Regions from separate parts of the Massilia jejuensis genome, predicted to be linked through region 2. Evidence: predicted binding sites of a transcription regulator. Region 2 holds the regulator's gene; the other holds the start of a gene.
What was found. Region 2 encodes NrdR, which represses ribonucleotide reductase genes. Its sites were predicted from a motif close to CACNANATNTNGTG; they were not measured.

Region 1 (5,467 bases), on a different contig from region 2:
GGACGTCGACTGCGCGGCCACGCTGCGCGAAGCGCGCCGCCTGGTCGAGGACAACGATTACGCCCTGGTGCTGACCGACATGCGCCTGCCCGACGGCCTGGGCCTGGAACTGGTGCGCGAAGTGTCGAGCGCCAGCAAGACCCCGATCGCCGTCATCACCGCCTTCGGCAGCGCCGAGAACGCGGTCATCGCGCTGAAGGCCGGCGCCTTCGATTACGTCTCGAAACCGGTGGTACTGGACGAATTGCGCGTGATGGTGCGCTCGGCGCTCAAGCTCTCCGACGGCAGCGGCGCGGCGGGCGCGGGCGCGGATACGGGCTCGCGCCTGATCGGCAATTCGCAGGCGATGCAGTCGCTGCGCGCCCAGATCGGGCGCCTGGCGCGCTCGATGGCGCCGATCGCGATCACCGGCGAATCCGGCGCCGGCAAGGAACTGGCCGCGCGCGAAATCCACGCCCAGAGTTCGCGCGCCTCGAAACCCTTCGTGGCCGTGAACTGCGGCGCCATTCCCGAAAACCTGATGGAGTCGGAATTCTTTGGCCACCGCAAGGGCGCTTTCACCGGGGCGGGGGAGGAGCGCGACGGCTTCTTCCAGGCGGCCAACGGCGGCACCCTGATGCTCGACGAGGTGGCCGACCTGCCGCTGGCCATGCAGGTGAAACTGCTGCGCGCGATCCAGGAGCGGCGCGTGCGCAAGATCGGCGCGACCGCCGAGGAGCCGGTCGATGTGCGCATCATCAGCGCCACCCACAAGGACCTGGCCAGGTGCGTCGAGCTCGGCGTGTTTCGCCAGGATCTGTTCTATCGCCTGAACGTGATCGAACTGGCGCTGCCGCCGCTGCGCGAGCGCCTGGACGATGTGCCGGTACTGGCCAGCGCCATCCTGGCGCGCCTGGCGGGCGCGGGCGGTGCTTGGCTCGGGCCCGGCGTGCTCGACGCCTTGCGTGCCTATTCCTTCCCCGGCAACGTGCGCGAGCTGGAAAACGTGCTCGAGCGCGCATTGGCCTTTGCCGACGACGGTGCGATCCAGGTCGAGGATCTCTCCTTGAAAGCGGCACGGGCGGACCCGCCGCCGGTGGCGGCCGTGCCGCCGGCCCCGCCGCCGATGGCCCCGGCCGCTTCTGCCGTGGCCGAACCGGCGGGACCCGGCCCGGCATCCTTGCCGAGCAACCTGCCGGCCTATCTGGAACAGGTCGAGCGCGACATCATCGGGCGCGCCTTGCAGCAGACCCAGTTCAACCGCACGAAGACCGCCGGCCTGCTCGGCATCAGCGTGCGCCAGCTGCGTTACCAGATGCAGAAACTCGATATCCAGGCCCCGGAGAATTAACGATGCCAAAACGCTTGCGTTACATGGTTCTCGCCATTGCGATTGTCGCCGCGCTCATGTGGATGAAGCACGAGCGCGATGCCGATGCCTGCCGCAAGGCGGGCGGGCAATGGGACGACGCGGCAAGTGCCTGCGTGCCGGCCGCGCCCGCGGGTGGCCGTCCGGCTTGACGCCGAACTTGTCGCATCTCAAAGCGCGGTCTTGTCAAAAAACGTTGCCTTTTCGCCAGTGCAAGATGACGCGCGTTGCACTGCTTTTGGGCAACACCGCGCCGCGCTGAACAAGCTTTAAGCAGCTGGTTAGTGCTCACTTACCGGCGATGGCGCATTCGGGGTTCAACAGCGCGATGTCAAGGGTCACGCGCACAAAAAAGCCCTGAAATTGAGAATTTAATCACTTGCGACTTGCGCTGACCAAGTACTACAATTAGTCCATTGTCAAACCAAGGCACTAGATCTAGTGGTAGCAGACTCAAGTATTCGCAATTTGGTGCTTGACACGGACAACAATAGCTCAACAGCTTCATATTTTTTTCAAGCAATTTAAATCCATCCGCGGCAACGTTTTCCGGCACCGTCCAACGGGCTGGCAGGGGTGGATTTTGCTTCGCATTTTTTCGTACATTTACTGGCTGCCCGTCCCGCGGGCGATCGACCGATAACCATAGGCGGCAGTCCGACTGCCCTTCCTGGAGGCCCCATGCAGACTTCTCAAGACATTTCCATCCACCCGCACGCGGCTCCGGGAACGGCTGACGGCGCGCAGAACGCGGCCGCACTGGCCGCGCGCGCCGACTACCGCATCCTGCGCCGCAACGGCGCCGTCGTGCCCTTCGAGCCGACCAAGATCTCGGTCGCGATGACCAAGGCATTCCTGGCGGTCGCCGGCGGCCAGGGCGCCGCCTCGGCCCGCATCCGCGAGCTGGTGGAAGCGCTGACCAACAACGTGGTGGCCGCCCTGATGCGCCGCCAGCCGAACGGCGGCACCTTCCACATCGAAGATGTGCAGGACCAGGTGGAACTGTCCTTGATGCGCTCGGGCGAACACGATGTCGCGCGCGCTTATGTCCTGTACCGCGCCAAGCAGATGGAAGAGCGCCGCCTGGCCAAGGAAGCCGCCGGCACGACGCAGGCGGCGGCGCCCCGGATCCACGTGCTCGACAACGGCCAGCGCCAGCCGCTCGACATGAACGCGGTGCGCGGCCTGGTCGATGCCGCCTGCGTCGGCCTGGAAAAGCACGTCGACGCCGATGCGATCGTCGCCGAGACCCTGAAAAACCTGTACGACGGCGTGCCGGTCGAAGAGCTGCACAAGTCGGCCATCCTGGCCGCGCGCGCGCTGATGGAAACCGATCCGGCCTACAGCCAGGTCACGGCCCGCATCCTGCTGCACACGATCCGCAAGGAAGTCTTCGGCAAGGAAGTCGCGCAAGCGAAAGCGGCCGCCGAATACATCACCTATTTCCCGCAATACATCGCCAAGGGCATCGCCAACGAACTCCTCGACGCTGAACTGGGCAACTACGACCTCGAGCGCCTGGCCAAGGCCCTGGTGGCCGACCGCGACCTGCAATTCGGCTATATCGGCCTGCAGACCCTGTACGACCGCTACTTCCTGCACGTGCGCGAAACCCGCATCGAAATGCCGCAGGCCTTCTACATGCGCGTGGCGATGGGCCTGGCCCTGCGCGAGGCGGACCGCGAAGCGCGCGCCATCGAGTTCTACCACCTGCTGTCGAGCTTTGATTTCATGAGCTCGACCCCGACCCTGTTCAACTCGGGCACGCGCCGCTCGCAGCTGTCGTCGTGCTACCTGACGACGGTGGGCGACGACCTCGAAGGCATCTACGACGCGATCAAGGAAAACGCGCTGCTGTCGAAGTTCGCCGGCGGCCTCGGTAACGACTGGACCCCGGTGCGCGCGCTCGGCTCGCGCATCAAGGGCACCAACGGCAAGTCGCAGGGCGTGGTGCCCTTCCTGAAAGTGGTCAACGACACGGCCGTGGCCGTGAACCAGGGCGGCAAGCGCAAGGGGGCAGTGTGTGCCTACCTGGAAACCTGGCACATGGACATCGAGGAATTCCTCGACCTGCGCAAGAACACCGGCGACGACCGCCGCCGCACCCACGACATGAACACGGCCAACTGGATTCCCGACCTGTTCATGAAGCGCGTGATGGAAAAGGGCTACTGGACCCTGTTCACCCCGAGCGAGACGCCGGACCTGCACGACCTGGTCGGCAAGGCCTTCGAGACCGCCTACACCGCGTATGAAGCGAAAGCCGAGCGCGGCGAGATGCTGGTCTTCAAGAAGATCGAAGCGCTCGACCTGTGGCGCAAGATGCTGTCGATGCTGTTCGAAACCGGCCACCCATGGATCACCTTCAAGGATCCGTGCAACATCCGTTCGCCGCAGCAGCACGTCGGCGTCGTGCACTCGTCGAACCTGTGCACCGAGATCACCCTCAATACCAGCGCCGACGAAATCGCGGTCTGCAACCTGGGTTCGATCAACATGCCGCAGCACATGAAGGGCGATGGCCTGGACCATGTGAAACTGCAAAAGACGATCCGCACGGCGATGCGCATGCTCGACAACGTCATCGACATCAACTACTACGCCGTCGACAAGGCCCGTAACTCGAACCTGCGCCACCGTCCGGTCGGCATGGGCATCATGGGGCACCAGGACTGCCTGCACATGATGCGCGTGCCGTTCGCGTCGGACAAAGCGGTGGAATTCGCCGACCGCTCGATGGAAGCGGTCTGCTACTTCGCCTACCTGGCCTCGACCGAGCTGGCCGAAGAGCGCGGCCGCTACGAGTCCTACAGCGGCTCGCTGTGGGACCGCGGCATCCTGCCGCAGGACTCGATCAAGCTGCTGGCGCAGGAGCGCGGCGGCTACCTCGAGCAGGATACGAGCGAGTCGATGGACTGGTCGCTGGTGCGCAACCGCATCAAGCAATTCGGCATGCGCAACTCGAACTGCGTGGCGATCGCCCCGACCGCGACGATTTCGAACATCATCGGCGTGTCGGCCTGCATCGAGCCGACCTTCCAGAACCTGTACGTGAAGTCGAACCTGTCGGGCGAATTCACCGAGATCAATTCTTACCTGGTGCGCGACCTGAAGGCGCGCGACCTGTGGGACGAAGTCATGATCGCCGACCTGAAGTATTTCGACGGTTCGCTGAGTAAAATCGACCGCGTGCCGCAAGACCTGCGCGACATCTACGCCACCGCCTTCGAAGTCGAGCCGAAGTGGCTGGTCGAGCAGGCCTCGCGCCGCCAGAAGTGGATCGACCAGGCCCAGTCGCTGAACATCTACATGGCCGGCGCCTCGGGCAAGAAGCTCGACGAGACCTACAAGCTGGCCTGGCTGCGCGGCCTGAAGACGACCTATTACCTGCGCACCATCGCGGCGACGCACATGGAGAAGTCGACCAGCCGTACCGGCGCGCTCAACGCGGTGTCGGTCTCGGGCGGCCTGACGGGCCACGCGGCACCGGCGGCGGCTTCCACGCCGGCCGCCGCGCCGGTGGCGGCGGCCGGCGAGGCCGACGGCGCGGCGTGCTACCTGCGTCCGGGCGATGCCGGTTTCGACGAATGCGAAGCCTGCCAATAAGTTGTCAATAAGCTGCCAATAAGTGCCAATAAGTGCCGATAAGCTGCCGACGAGCCGCTTGGTGAATGAAATGACGCCCGGCCCGCGCGCCGGGCGCTGCTGTCACAGAATAGAGAAGAGGAACCATCATGTTGTCATGGGACGATGAACCAACGGGCGCACAAGTTGCGCGTCCACCGCAAGCCGGCGACCTGCCGGAAACCGTCGATGCAGCCTCGGTCGCCAAGCGCGTCAATGCCGACGACAAGCGCATCATCAACGGCAAGACCGACGTCAACCAGCTCGTGCCCTTCAAGTACAAGTGGGCCTGGGACAAATACCTGGCCGGCTGCGCGAACCACTGGATGCCGCAGGAAGTGAACATGCAGCGCGATATCGAGCTGTGGAAGAGCCCGAACGGCTTGAGCGAGGACGAACGCCGCCTGGTCAAGCGCAACCTGGGCTTCTTCGTCACCGCCGACTCGCTGGCGGCGAACAACATCGTGCTGGGCACCTACCGCCACATCACGGCCC
Region 2 (5,467 bases):
ATCACGGTCCGGTTGCGCGCGATCGCCTGCGCCCGCGCCAGGCCGATGGCGCCGAACAGGTCGTTCGTCGCCGTGCGGATCTGCTGGGCGCGCAGCAGCGCGCCCAGGTCGGGCACGGCAACGCCCAGCAGGAGCGCGGCAATCGCGGTGACGATCAGCAGTTCGGCCAGCGAAAAGCCCGCCCGCCGCGGCCTCATGGCCAGCACCGCCGCGCGGCGCCGCTGGCGCCCTGCTCGCCCGTGCTGCGCAGGGTGAGCGTGCCGCACTCGGCGTCGTGGAAGCCTGCGTCGACGTTCGCCGTACCCGGACGCGCACGCAATTGCACGCAGTCGCGCAAGGCGCTGCCCGGACAGGCGCCGGCATCGATTTCGTAGGCGCTGGCGGGCGCGGTCGTGCCCGACCACCAGGGCATCGCGTCGACCGGCGCCGCGCTGGAAAAAGCGGCGTAGGTGTGGTGCAGCGCGCGGTGCTGCTCCTGCCGCTGCATGAGCGTAACGAGCGCGGCCATGCCTTCCATGCGCCGCGTCTTCGCCAGGTAGGCGGCGTAGCCGGGCCAGGCCAGGCCGGCCAGCACCGACAGGATGAGCAGCACGACCATCGCCTCGACCAGGGTGAATCCCCTCGCTCCCGCCATCGTTGTTTCGTCCATCGTCGTTTCCTCGTCGGGTGGAAAATCAGGATGCGCCCCGGTGCAGCGCCGGCCAGTTGGCGATCTCGCGCCAGCCCAGGCGCTTGCCCGGAACGCCGCCGGCGGCGCGCCGGTAATAGCTCTGCAGGACGACGAGCGTCGCCGGGTCGGCGCCGACGCCCAGCGCGGTGATGCGAAACAGGGGCTGCGCGCCCGGCAGCAGTTCGACCAGGTAGCGCGGCGCGGCGGCCGGCAGCGTGGCCGCGCCGGTAGGCAGCATGCGCCCGGTGAAGCGGCCGTATTCGACGCCGGCGGCGCCGGCCAGGTCGGCCGCTTGCCAGGCGGGCGGCGCGGCCCCGCCCGCCCGGCACAGGCCGGCCCTTTCAGCGTCGCCGCTATCGCCGCAGCGCCCGGCAAAGGCGGCGCTGTCCGGCGCGGCGAAGATCGCGGTGCGCGGCGAAGCGGGACCGGCCGCGCCATCGATGTCGCGTTCGGCGTCGCGCAGCGCGGCCTCGGCCGCCGCGTGCGCCACCTGCCGGTCGCGTTCGCAGCGCGCCGACTTCGCGCTTGCCAGCGCGGCGCGCGCGGCCGACAGCGACATCATCAGCAGCGCCAGCATCAGGAACAGCATGGTGACGAGCGCGGCGCCGCGCGCGCGGGAGGGTGTGCGCATCGCCGCCTCAGGGCTGCGCCGCGCCGACGGCGAACACGGCCGTGAAGAGGCGGCGCGCCGGCGCCGCCGCGCGGCCTGCCAGGGCGGCGGCGGTGACATGGACGCCCACATCCTGCACGCCCGCGCCGGCCGCGCCATAGGCCGGGCCGAACAGCGCATACGCGGCCGGCCCGACCGGCGCGCCAGAAGGCCGTTCGCCGTGCAGCAGCAGCGCCACCTGCACGCTCGCGACCCGCTTCCACCAGGTCTTCTCGTTCAGTTCGGCCTGGCCTCCCCCCGCCAGCGGCAGGGCGGCGTCGAGCGCGGCCAGCGCGCCGGCGTTCACGTAGCGGTTCGGGGTGCCGTCGGGCGGCGTGTCGGTATCGACGCCATACAACACCTGGAAGCTGTCGACGCCGGCCACCACCGCGTCCGCGCTCCAGTCGGCGGCGCCCCGGTATTTGCAGCGCAGTTCGGCCAGGCCGTCGCTGTTGCGGGCGACATAGAAGATGCTCCAGCCTTCTTTCGCCGCGTGCACGGGAAAGCCCGCGCAGTCGATGACGCTGCCGTCGCCGTGCGGCGCGGCGCCCGCGCCCGCGAAGCGCACGGCCAGCACGTCGCTGCCGTTGACGGCGGCGCCGACCGGGTTGTCGATGCCGGGGCCGGTCTTGCGCAGCGATCGGCTGTCCAGGCCGGCGAGCGGCGCCGGGCCCCGCGTGGCGGGCGCGGCGCCGCCGAGCCGTTCCCAGTCGACGAACGCCCCTTGCGCGACCGCGCGCCCGATCAGCGCCAGCGCGAAGCGTCCGCCATCGTCGACGCCGGCCGCGTCCTGGTGGGCGACATAGGAGCGGTTCGCGCCGATCATCAGCACGGCGCCGGCCAGCAGGACGCCCAGGCCCAGCGCGAGCGCGACCAGCAGCTCGGCCAGGGTCGTGCCGCCCTCGCGCGCCGGGCCATGGCGCGCGCTCATCCCGCCACCACCATGGCGACGAAGGGCGTCGCTTCCGACGCCGGCTGCCCCGGCCGCGCGGGCCTGCGCCAGCCCAGCTTGACGACGACCGGCGCATGCGCGCCGCCGCTGCAGGCCCATTCGATGGCCTGCAATGCGGCGTTCCAGACGCCGGCGTCGCGGCAGATGGCGATGCGCCCGCCGGGAAAGGCGCCGTGCACGATGCGCGCGGTTTCGTACAGGTCGAACGCGGCCAGCTGCGCCGGGTTGCAGGCGGCGCCGAAGCATTGCCGCGGCGGCGCGGGCGGCGCGCCGGCGGCCGCGTCGTAGGCGAATCGAAGATAGGGATTGGACGCGTCGGCCAGGGCCATCTGGGCAGCGTTGACGCGCATGCGCGCGCCGAGCGAGGCGGCCAGCTGCACGGCTTCCGATTCGAGCGCGGCATGCTGGCGCAGCCGCGCGCTCGCCACCTGCGTGGCCGCGGCCCCGACGACGCCGAGCGCGAGCACGGCCATCGCGACCAGCACTTCGACCAGCGTGTAACCGCCCAGGCAAGAGCGCAGCAAGGAACACCTCCTCGGTTCAGGCGCGGCAATGCGCGCGAGCTGAGAAGGTAGCAGCGGGACAGGGTGCCCGGCTGCGCTGGCTCAAGCGTGCGCGGCCGGGTGAAGCGGACTTGATCTAGTTGCGTGGGTGGCCGACTTCGGCCAGCGCCTGCTGGAACTCTGCCAGATCCTTGAAGTCTTTATAGACGGAGGCAAAGCGGATGTAGGCGATCTCGTCGAGCCGCTTGAGCTCCTGCATCACGAGCTCGCCGACATGGCCGGTATCGACTTCGCGGCGTCCGCTGGTGAGCAGCTTTTCCTCGATCGAGGCCACGGCGGCGTCGATGGCTTCGGCCGAGACCGGGCGCTTGCGCAGCGCCAGCATCAGGCTGCCGCGCAGCTTGTGGCTGGCAAACTCGGTACGGCTGCCGTTTTTCTTGACGATGATCGGCATCGACAGTTCGATGCGTTCATAGGTGGTGAAGCGCTTGTCGCATTGCGCGCAGCGGCGCCGGCGCCGGATGGCGTCGCCCTCCTCGGATACGCGCGTATCGAGGACCTGGGTGTCTTCATGCTGGCAGAACGGACATTTCATGGGCGCCGATGGTGCGATGGTGATGCAAAGGAAGGGCAAGCGGAATATCCGCCCGCCCTTCCTGGACTCTACTACGTTTCGAGCAAGGATACTCGCCGTTGCGAATTACGCTGCGTACACCGGATATTTGTCGGTCAACAATTTCACTTCCGCCTTCACGCGCTCGATGGTCGCGGCATCGTGCGGGCTGTCGAGCACGTCGGCAATCAGGTGGCCGACCCGGGTGGCGTCTTCTTCCTTGAAGCCGCGCGTCGTGAACGCCGGGCTGCCCAGGCGGATACCCGAGGTCACGAACGGCTTTTGCGGGTCGTTCGGGATGCCGTTCTTGTTGCAGGTCATGTGCGCCTGACCAAGGATGGCTTCGGCTTCCTTGCCGGTCAAGCCCTTGGCGCGCAGGTCGACCAGCATCACGTGCGACTCGGTGCGGCCCGACACGATGCGCAGGCCGCGTGCGATGAGCGCGTCGGCCAGGGCCTTGGCGTTCTTTACGACTTGCTGCTGGTAAGCCTTGAATTCGGGCTGGAGCGCTTCCTGGAAGGCCACGGCCTTGCCGGCGATCACGTGCATCAGCGGACCGCCCTGGATGCCGGGGAAGATAGCCGAGTTGATCTGCTTCTCGAACTCGGCCTTCATCAGGATGATGCCGCCGCGCGGGCCGCGCAGCGACTTGTGCGTGGTCGAGGTGACGAAGTCGGCGTAAGGCACCGGGTTCGGATATTCGCCGGCGGCGATCAGGCCGGCGTAGTGGGCCATGTCGACCATGAAGTACGCACCGACTTCCCTGGCGACTTTTGCGAAGCGCTCGAAATCGATGCGCAGGGCAAAGGCCGAGGCGCCGGCAATGATCATCTTCGGCTTGTGTTCGCGCGCCAGGGCTTCCATGGCCTCGTAGTCGATGTCTTCTTCCGCGGTCAGGCCATACGAGATGACGTTGAACCATTTACCGGACATGTTCAGCGCCATGCCGTGGGTCAGGTGGCCGCCTTCGGCCAGCGACATGCCCATGATGGTGTCGCCCGGCTTGAGCATGGCGAAGAAGACGCCCTGGTTCGCCTGCGAACCCGAGTTCGGCTGCACGTTGGCGCTTTCCGCGCCGAACAGTTGCTTGACGCGGTCGATCGCCAGCTGCTCGGCGACGTCGACATATTCGCAGCCGCCGTAGTAACGCTTGCCCGGATAGCCTTCGGCATATTTATTCGTGAGCTGGGAGCCCTGGGCTTCCATCACGGCCGGCGAGGTGTAGTTCTCGGACGCGATCAGCTCGATGTGATCTTGCTGACGGGTGTTTTCCTTCTGGATGGCGTCCCACAGTTCCGGGTCAACCTTGGCCAGCGTGTGATCTTTTGCAAACATGAACAAAACTCCAATCGATAAGAGAACCGGACAACGGCAGTGCTGGATCGGCAAGAGGCCGGCAAGCGACAGGTGCGCGACAGGCAATGCACCGAATGGCGATGCATCGCATGCGCGCGAACCCATTGTCGGTTGCCCAGGCGAACGGCGGATGGAATCTCACGCTCCCCGGTGGGTGCCCACCTTTGCGCAATGCTGGAACAGCGGCTGCGTTCTTCGCCAGTTACGTGAGACATAAATGGACTCAGGATTGTATGTGAACTGTCCGCCGAGGGCAAGGAAAGCCCTGCCTGCCTGGCAACTGCGCGGGCGCGCCGGCCGACATGGTCGTTTCGGCTACAATTCCATGAAAGAACCGCCAACCGAGGAATTCCACCATGATCGTTTTCATCACCGGCGCTTCCGCCGGATTCGGCGCCGAGATGGCACGCACCTTCGTTCGCAATGGCCACCAGGTCGTGATGGCGGCACGCCGGCGGGAACGCCTCGAAGCGCTCGCGGCCGAACTGGGCGAATCGGCGCTGCCGGTCGAGATGGATGTGACGGACAAGGCCTCGATCGAGCAGGCGCTGGCCATGCTGCCGCAGTCCTGGCGCCAGATCGACGTCCTCATCAACAACGCCGGCCTCGCCCTCGGCACCGCGCCGGCCCACGAGGCGCCGCTGGAGGACTGGGAAACCATGATCGCCACCAATTGCAAGGGACTGGTGACGATGACGCGCGCCCTCCTCCCTTCCATGGTCGA

Region 1: the regulator NrdR is predicted to act here: its motif matches at 1,779-1,792, upstream of ACFPOU_RS09755 (ribonucleoside-diphosphate reductase subunit alpha).

Annotation. Positions count from the first base shown of each region.
Region 1 covers NZ_JBHSMS010000034.1:19,891-25,357, reverse strand. Annotated here, with positions in the region: gene ACFPOU_RS09765 (sigma-54-dependent transcriptional regulator) at 1-1,330, shown strand, start outside; gene ACFPOU_RS09760 (hypothetical protein) at 1,333-1,500, shown strand; gene ACFPOU_RS09755 (ribonucleoside-diphosphate reductase subunit alpha) at 2,030-4,954, shown strand; gene ACFPOU_RS09750 (ribonucleotide-diphosphate reductase subunit beta) at 5,083-5,467, shown strand, end outside.
Region 2 covers NZ_JBHSMS010000017.1:11,723-17,189, reverse strand. Annotated here, with positions in the region: gene ACFPOU_RS05100 (GspH/FimT family pseudopilin) at 1-197, opposite strand, end outside; gene ACFPOU_RS05095 (type IV pilin protein) at 194-649, opposite strand; gene ACFPOU_RS05090 (pilus assembly protein) at 675-1,301, opposite strand; gene ACFPOU_RS05085 (PilW family protein) at 1,309-2,250, opposite strand; gene pilV (type IV pilus modification protein PilV) at 2,247-2,795, opposite strand; gene nrdR (transcriptional regulator NrdR) at 2,911-3,369, opposite strand; gene glyA (serine hydroxymethyltransferase) at 3,475-4,722, opposite strand; ZMP/ZTP riboswitch at 4,850-4,959, opposite strand; gene ACFPOU_RS05065 (SDR family oxidoreductase) at 5,100-5,467, shown strand, end outside.